2 regions of the Cytobacillus oceanisediminis genome follow, and region 2 is predicted to be linked to the other one. Evidence: a T-box and tRNA genes for the amino acid it is inferred to sense, from the RefSeq annotation. Region 2 holds a T-box; the other holds one or more tRNA genes.

Region 1 (4,409 bases), 420 kb from region 2:
ATCATATGGTAGTTGATACCAGCACGAAACTCGATCAACTTCTAAATAAATATTATACACTCACAGCAAAAAAATGAGCAGAACTTGTTTACGTTCTGCTCATTTTTATTTTCTATTATTATAGAAGCTTTTCGCCAAATAATGAACCCATAAGCGCGACTGCCACGGTAGCTGTTTTGTTTTTGTCATCCAAAATCGGGTTAACCTCTACAAATTCAGCCGATGTAATGATCTGAGATTCTGCGAGCATCTCCATGGCCAAGTGGCTTTCACGGTAGCTGATGCCGCCAATAACTGGAGTTCCAACACCCGGTGCATCATGCGGATCCAGCCCATCCAAATCCAGTGACAGATGAACACCATCTGTATTTCTTTCTTTTAAATATGTAATAGACTCCTCCATAACCTTTGTCATCCCAAGCCGGTCAATTTCGTGCATGGTGTATACTTTAATGCCTTTTTCCTTAATAAGCTCCCGCTCTCCTTCATCCAAAGATCTTGCCCCAATAATGACAATATTCTCCGGCTTAACCTTTGGAGCATATCCTCCTACATTGGTTAAAAGCGGGTGCCCAATTCCCAAGCTTACTGCAAGAGGCATGCCATGAATGTTCCCTGAAGGTGAAGTTTCAGCTGTATTTAAATCCCCGTGGGCATCATACCAGATTACCCCAAGATTTTTGTAATGCTTCGAAACACCGGCCAATGTTCCAATTGCGATGCTGTGATCGCCGCCAAGTACTAATGGAAAAGAACCACTTTCTATTGCTTTATCAACTTCTTCTCCTAGTTTTTCTGTCTTTTCAGCAATAAGGTCCAAGTTTCTAAGATTTGAATTTGGATCGATTTGAACTTCCGGACGGCCAATGGCAATATCGCCCTGGTCATGGATATCTTCGAATAAACACTTTAATCGCTCATTCACACCTGCATATCGGATCGCACTTGGCCCCATGTCCACACCGCGTCTCATCTGGCCAAGATCCATCGGCATTCCAATTATCGATAATTTCTGTCTTTTCATAGTACAAGTCCTCCCTTTCCCTTTATACTCATATTTTAACCGCTTTCAAACACATGACTCAACTCGACAAAATCGTGTATATATATGCGGCTGCCAGGAAAGAGGCTTCTAAATATACTATGTTAGCTTCCTATGTTTTTGCCAAATTATTGTTTGTAAAGTAAAAAATCCCTAAACCATGCTGGTCTAAGGATTGTCGTATTATGTATAAAGGTGGAGCCTAGCGGGATCGAACCGCTGACCTCCTGCGTGCAAAGCAGGCGCTCTCCCAGCTGAGCTAAGGCCCCATTTGGAGCGGAAGACGGGATTCGAACCCGCGACCCCCACCTTGGCAAGGTGATGTTCTACCACTGAACTACTTCCGCAAAAAATATTTATATTTACAAGTAAGACCTTCAGGACTCGATTCCTAAGGTCTGCGTCTTTCTATAAAGTGAGCCATGAAGGACTCGAACCTTCGACCCTCTGATTAAAAGTCAGATGCTCTACCGACTGAGCTAATGGCTCATAATATAATCCTGATGCCTGAACTTCATTTGCAGATGTGCTTCAAAGCCCTTCGGTCTTTGTCGCAGATTATAAAAGCTTGCCAATCAGGGATGTAACGCTTCGATGCTGCAATCTTTTAAAATCCTCTACCGACTGAGCTAATGGATCAAAAATGGCTGGGCTAGCAGGATTCGAACCTGCGAGTGACGGAGTCAAAGTCCGGTGCCTTACCGCTTGGCTATAGCCCAATAATTACAAAATAAAAAGGACATTCATAGCTTGTCCAGTTTTTTGTGTTTTATTAAGAATAAATGGTGGAGGGGGGCAGATTCGAACTGCCGAACCCGAAGGAGCGGATTTACAGTCCGCCGCGTTTAGCCACTTCGCTACCCCTCCATCTAAAAAAGATGGTGCCGGCGAGAGGACTTGAACCCCCAACCTACTGATTACAAGTCAGTTGCTCTACCAATTGAGCTACACCGGCAAATATGGTGGAGGATGACGGGATCGAACCGCCGACCCTCTGCTTGTAAGGCAGATGCTCTCCCAGCTGAGCTAATCCTCCAAAATGGTGACCCCTACGGGATTCGAACCCGTGTTACCGCCGTGAAAGGGCGGTGTCTTAACCGCTTGACCAAGGGGCCTAGTACTCTAGTTGTCTACATTAAGAGAGCTTCCAACCGGGCTCGAACCGGTGACCTCTTCCTTACCATGGAAGTGCTCTACCTGCTGAGCTATGGAAGCAACAGCTCATAATTCCCAAAAGGGCTTTATGAAAATGGCTCCGCAGGCAGGATTCGAACCTGCGACCGTTCGGTTAACAGCCGAATGCTCTACCACTGAGCTACTGCGGAAAAGTGGTATTTTGGTAAACAGCCCGGCAGCGTCCTACTCTCACAAGGGGACAGCCCCTAACTACCATCGGCGCTGAGAAGCTTAACTTCCGTGTTCGGTATGGGAACGGGTGTGACCTTCTCGCCATCGCCACCAGACTATTTTCAAAAGACAAGTATGATTATACTTTCTTTTGATGTTTTTTTCAAGAGGAAATTTCATTTTTTCGTTCCCTCAAAACTAGATAATGCATGAAGAAGTATTGCCGAGTATTCACCAATGACTTGGTTAAGTCCTCGATCGATTAGTATCAGTCAGCTCCACATGTCGCCACGCTTCCACCTCTGACCTATCAACCTGATCATCTTTCAGGGATCTTACTAGCTTGACGCTATGGGAAATCTCATCTCGAGGGGGGCTTCATGCTTAGATGCTTTCAGCACTTATCCCTTCCGCACATAGCTACCCAGCGATGCCTTTGGCAAGACAACTGGTACACCAGCGGTGCGTCCATCCCGGTCCTCTCGTACTAAGGACAGCTCCTCTCAAATTTCCTGCGCCCACGACGGATAGGGACCGAACTGTCTCACGACGTTCTGAACCCAGCTCGCGTACCGCTTTAATGGGCGAACAGCCCAACCCTTGGGACCGACTACAGCCCCAGGATGCGATGAGCCGACATCGAGGTGCCAAACCTCCCCGTCGATGTGGACTCTTGGGGGAGATAAGCCTGTTATCCCCGGGGTAGCTTTTATCCGTTGAGCGATGGCCCTTCCATGCGGAACCACCGGATCACTAAGCCCGACTTTCGTCCCTGCTCGACTTGTAGGTCTCGCAGTCAAGCTCCCTTGTGCCTTTACACTCTGCGAATGATTTCCAACCATTCTGAGGGAACCTTTGGGCGCCTCCGTTACTTTTTAGGAGGCGACCGCCCCAGTCAAACTGCCCACCTGACACTGTCTCCCGCCCCGATAAGGGGCGCGGGTTAGAATTTCAATACAGCCAGGGTAGTATCCCACCGACGCCTCCACCGAAGCTGGCGCTCCGGCTTCTCAGGCTCCTACCTATCCTGTACAAGCTGTACCAAAATTCAATATCAGGCTACAGTAAAGCTCCACGGGTCTTTCCGTCCTGTCGCGGGTAACCTGCATCTTCACAGGTACTATAATTTCACCGAGTCTCTCGTTGAGACAGTGCCCAGATCGTTACGCCTTTCGTGCGGGTCGGAACTTACCCGACAAGGAATTTCGCTACCTTAGGACCGTTATAGTTACGCCGTTTACTGGGGCTTCGATTCAAAGCTTCGCTTGCGCTAACCTCTCCTCTTAACCTTCCAGCACCGGGCAGGCGTCAGCCCCTATACTTCGCCTTGCGGCTTCGCAGAGACCTGTGTTTTTGCTAAACAGTCGCCTGGGCCTATTCACTGCGGCTCATCAGGGCTATGCACCCTAATGAGCACCCCTTCTCCCGAAGTTACGGGGTCATTTTGCCGAGTTCCTTAACGAGAGTTCTCTCGCTCACCTTAGGATTCTCTCCTCGCCTACCTGTGTCGGTTTGCGGTACGGGCACCTTTTCCCTCGCTAGAGGCTTTTCTTGGCAGTGTGGAATCAGGAACTTCGGTACTAAATTTCCCTCGCCGTCACAGCTCAGCCTGTGTGGTAACGGGATTTGCCTCGTTACCGGCCTAACTGCTTGGACGCGCTAATCCAGCAGCGCGCTTACCCTATCCTCCTGCGTCCCCCCATTGCTCAAACGGTAAAGAGGTGGTACAGGAATATCAACCTGTTGTCCATCGCCTACGCTTTTCAGCCTCGGCTTAGGTCCCGACTAACCCTGAGCGGACGAGCCTTCCTCAGGAAACCTTAGGCATTCGGTGGATGGGATTCTCACCCATCTTTCGCTACTCATACCGGCATTCTCACTTCTAAGCGCTCCACCAGTCCTTGCGGTCTGGCTTCAACGCCCTTAGAACGCTCTCCTACCACTGACATCGTAAGATGTCAATCCACAGCTTCGGTGATACGTTTAGCCCCGGTACATTTTCGGCGCGGAGTCACTCGAC
Region 2 (4,409 bases):
CATACCGCAATGCTGCTGATTGCCGCCAAGGCATTAAATGAGATAAAAGAAGAATTGCAGGGGAATGTCCGCCTGCTGTTCCAGCCAGCCGAAGAAGTAGCCGAAGGGGCGAAGATGATGGTGGAACAGGGAGCGATGGAAGGCGTGGACAATGTCTTTGGCATCCACATCTGGTCGCAAATGCCGACACATAAAGTGTCCTGTACACCCGGGCCATCCTTCGCATCAGCTGATATATTCAAGGTGACATTCAAAGGGAAAGGCGGGCATGGGGCGATGCCGCATGATTGCATTGATGCCGCATGATTGCATTGATGCCGCTATAGTGGCATCTTCCTTTGTCATGAATGTGCAGAGTGTTGTGTCCAGAACCATTGATGCCCAGCTTCCTGCCGTACTCACCATTGGAAAAATGACCGTGGGCACAAGGTTCAACATTATCGCTGAAAATGCAGTCATTGAGGGAACAGTCCGCTGCTTCGATTCTGAAACAAGGAATCATATTGAAAAACAGCTTGAGCGTTATGCTGAAAAGACGGCAGCAATCTACGGTGCTACTGCAAAAGTAGAATACATCAGGGGTTCGCAAGCGGTAATTAATGAGGAATACAGTGCCCAACTCGTACAAAAAGTCGCATCTGAAGCTTTCGGGGAAAATGTACTTTACAAGGAAAAACCAACAATGGGTGCGGAGGATTTCAGTTTTTTCCTGGACAAAGTACCTGGCAGCTTCGCCCTCGTTGGCAGCGGCAATCCAGAAAAAGACACAGAATGGGCCCACCACCACGGAAAATTCAATATTGACGAAGACGCCTTATCGACAGGTGCAGAGCTATATGCACAATATGCCTGGGCATACTTGAACGAATAGCCGTAAATCTGATCTTAAAGAGAAATCCGCTCCTCTATATGGAGGAGCGGATTTATTTTAACCGAGTTTCAGTTCTTCTTATAAATTTTAAAGCCATGAAAAAAGGAAGCAGTTAATAAACTCTGCTCCCCATACACTGGTGATATTTAAATTTCCTGTGATCAAGGGGAATAGGTAATTGTCAATGGGTCTCTAATATTTTTGCAGATAATTTGGCGGAATGAAATTTAGGGGCAGTGGTCTTAAGATTACTTTAATGTCAGTGGGCATTTCAAAATCGTGCTGTGCTTGTTTTAAATAATGGTACATGGCTTTCCCGCCTACTGAATTGGCAGAGTGAACCGTTATACGATCTGCAAATAGCTGTTTTTGAACCATTATATGAACAAGCAAAAGACCATTTCTCGATTTACTTACTAAATCATGGTCCAAAGACAAGTGGTCAATTTCAAAGGTCTGAAGCAAATGGATACACTCATCAATGGTCTCAACTAATACATGACCATCAGGCGCTTTCCGATAATCATCCAGGAATACACTTATTTTCTCCAATTTTCTCCCCCTTTCGAAGGGATGACTAAGAAAAGTCAAATTGACCCTAAGGATTTGATTCACATTTCATTGTAACATACATATATAAGCAAAGATACCTTTAAGGGGATAACTGGAATTTTGAGCGCTGATTATGTTTTCAGGCGTGAATACAAAAACTTGGTAAAAAATGTGTATTTCTAAGAAAAGCCCAAAAGGAATAGTTCCCTTTTGGGGCTTCAAAAATCTATCTGCCGACGCCGTTTATTTCATTAATAAACCGCTCAATTACTTCCTGAATGCTCATCACACCGATATTTCCCTCTTTACGTTTTCTCAGCGACAGGGATTGCTGCTCCATTTCTTTATCACCAATCACCAGCATGTAGGAAACTTTCTGTTTTTCGGCTTCTCTGATCTTGAGTCCCATTTTCTCTGTTCTGAAGTCGACTTCTGCACGGATACCAGCTGATTCCAATTGTGATTTTACATAGTCTGCATATTCTGCATGGGCATCTGAGATGGGAATGACCTTTGCTTGGACGGGTGACAGCCACAGTGGGAAATCGCCAGCAAAATGTTCAATTAGAATAGCCATGAAACGTTCAACTGAACCAAAGATTGCCCTATGAATCATAATAGGAAGATGAAGTTTGTTATCTTCACCAACATAAGCACAATTAAACTTTTGCGGCATTTGAAAATCCAGCTGGACTGTACCGCATTGCCAGCTTCTGCCGAGTGAATCCAATATATGAAAGTCAATTTTCGGCCCGTAAAATGCCCCATCACCAGGATTAATCTGATAGTTAACTCCTTTGTTTTTCAAAACAGATTCTAAAGCCCCTTCAGCACGTTCCCACATTTCCTGTGATCCCATGTATTCCTCTGGGCGTGTTGAAAGTTCAACTTTATAGTCAAAACCAAAATGGGAGTAGAACTCATCAATTAGGACAAGTATTTTATCAATCTCCGCTTCAATCTGATCAGCCATCACAAATAAATGGGCGTCATCTTGAGTGAACGACCGAACTCTTAACAGTCCATTTAAAGAACCTGAGAGCTCGTGTCTGTGGACTAATCCCAGCTCCGCATAGCGGAGAGGCAGTTCCCGGTAGCTTCTCCGTTTGCTGTTGAAAATCAATATCGCACCCGGGCAGTTCATGGGCTTTATCGCATAATTTTGTTCATCCACATTTGAGAAATACATATTTTCATGATAATGATCCCAATGGCCGGATTGTTCCCAAAGTTCCTGTTTCATCATAATCGGTGTCTTAATTTCCTGATAGCCTGCCCGCTGGTGTTTTCTTCTCCAATAACTTTCAAGTTCATTTCGCATCACCATTCCCTTTGGCAGGAAAAAAGGCATTCCTGGGGCTTCCTCCATGGATGTGAAAAGCTCCAGCTCTTGACCTAACTTTCTATGATTTATTTTTTCTGCTTCCATTTTCAATTCCTCCTGATTTTTAGTTATAAAAAAAGACCACACTCCTCCCAAACATAGGGACGAGTGTGGTCGTGGTGCCACCCTAATTCCATAAAGCAATCGAAAGACTGTTTTATGCTCAAAAAGATAACGGAATCCCCGATTATGGATACTCTGATATAGATCATTTCCCCATAATAGCTCCAAGGCGGTAAATCATTCCCTTTTCTTCAGGGCTTGCAGCCGGTGACCCTGATCTCTGGAAAGAAATAAAGAATGATTCATGTCCTTTTCAACGCTAACTATATAGTTTTAATTAAAATAAAAAGCCGCACTCATCCCAGCAAAAGGGACGAGTGCGGCCGTGGTTCCACCCTAATTCCATAAAGCATATCGAAAGACTGCTTTATGCTCAAAAAGATAACGGATTCCCCGATTATGGATACTCTGATATAGATCATTTCCCCATAATAGCTCCAAGGCGGTAAATCAATCCCGTTTCTTCAGGGCTTGCAGCCGATGGCCCTGATCTCTGAAAAGAAAACAAAGAAAGATTCGTGTCCTTATCAACGCTAATTATATAGTTTTAAATAAAATAAAAAACGCACCCATCCCAGCAAAAGGGACGAGTGCGGTCGTGGTGCCACCCTAATTCCATAAAACATTCCCAAAGACTGCTTTATGCTCAAAAAGATAACGGATTCCCCGATTATAGATACTCTGAGTACATCATTTCACTATAATAGCTCCAAGGCGGTAAACCAATCCCGTTTCTTCAGGGCTTGCAGCCAAATGGCCCTGATCTCTGGAAAGAAAATAAAGATAGATTCGTGTCCTTTTCATAGCTCATATTGGATATTTTTACTGATTTTAATACACTTTTTGGAAAAGGTCAAGAGGGTTAATAAAACTTTTTAGACACTAATGAAACAACCCGGATTCCTTCGATTTCTTCATCAGCGCTTTCGTTTTTCTGCTTAATGGCTCTTTCAGGAAGGTTCCAATTAATAGTGCAATGAAACCGAATAGCATCAGGATCAGGAGGTCTCTGTACACTCTCTCCCATACAATGCCTCCAACAGCTTCTCTCATTAAATCAATGGCATAAGAGAAGGGCAGGAAGGGGTGGATGGTTTGGAAAAATTCCGGAAGCAAGGCGGTCGGATAGGTTCCGCCAGCACCCGCAATCTGAAGCACCAGCAAGACAATCGCCATGGCTTTACCTACATCGCCAAATACAGATACTAATGTATAAACAATTAATATAAACACTAAGCTGCTTACCAATCCAAACAGGATAAACCATACTGGTGCTGCCATATCCACTCCCAGAATGAAGATATCCCCTATTGTCACTACAAGGGTCTGTGCAAATCCAATGCTTAGGAAGGTGAGTAGCTTGCCGAAATAGATTTGTTTTCCTGTAAAGTCTTCGGGGTGATGAACATCTGTGGCCAACAGGGAAATTAGCAGAAGGGCACCAACCCAGATCGCAAGTACGGTATAAAAGGGAGTCATGCCTGTTCCGTAGTTTTGGATTGGGAAAAGGCTGTTTTTGTTGAGCAGAACAGGTTCCTC

What was found. A T-box is a leader RNA that pairs with one kind of tRNA and senses whether it is charged. The one in region 2 lies ahead of thrS (threonine--tRNA ligase), so its partner is inferred to be a tRNA-Thr.
Region 1: it encodes a tRNA-Thr, which carries the amino acid that the T-box ahead of thrS (threonine--tRNA ligase) is inferred to sense. The anticodon was not compared.

Annotation. Positions count from the first base shown of each region.
Region 1 covers NZ_CP065511.1:421,843-426,251, reverse strand. The annotation lists gene IRB79_RS27990 (aspartyl-phosphate phosphatase Spo0E family protein) at 1-77, shown strand, start outside; gene rocF (arginase) at 119-1,024, opposite strand; tRNA gene IRB79_RS02245 (tRNA-Ala) at 1,239-1,311, opposite strand; tRNA gene IRB79_RS02240 (tRNA-Gly) at 1,315-1,389, opposite strand; tRNA gene IRB79_RS02235 (tRNA-Lys) at 1,459-1,531, opposite strand; tRNA gene IRB79_RS02230 (tRNA-Gln) at 1,687-1,761, opposite strand; tRNA gene IRB79_RS02225 (tRNA-Tyr) at 1,826-1,909, opposite strand; tRNA gene IRB79_RS02220 (tRNA-Thr) at 1,922-1,997, opposite strand; tRNA gene IRB79_RS02215 (tRNA-Val) at 2,003-2,078, opposite strand; tRNA gene IRB79_RS02210 (tRNA-Glu) at 2,083-2,157, opposite strand; tRNA gene IRB79_RS02205 (tRNA-Thr) at 2,185-2,257, opposite strand; tRNA gene IRB79_RS02200 (tRNA-Asn) at 2,293-2,367, opposite strand; rRNA gene rrf (5S ribosomal RNA) at 2,389-2,505, opposite strand; rRNA gene IRB79_RS02190 (23S ribosomal RNA) at 2,632-4,409, opposite strand, start outside.
Region 2 covers NZ_CP065511.1:837,306-841,714, forward strand. The annotation lists partial or broken gene IRB79_RS04380 (amidohydrolase) at 1-871, shown strand, start outside; gene IRB79_RS04385 (cyclic-phosphate processing receiver domain-containing protein) at 1,064-1,423, opposite strand; gene thrS (threonine--tRNA ligase) at 1,650-2,852, opposite strand; T-box leader at 2,905-3,136, opposite strand; T-box leader at 3,177-3,410, opposite strand; T-box leader at 3,450-3,683, opposite strand; gene IRB79_RS04395 (YhgE/Pip domain-containing protein) at 3,753-4,409, opposite strand, start outside.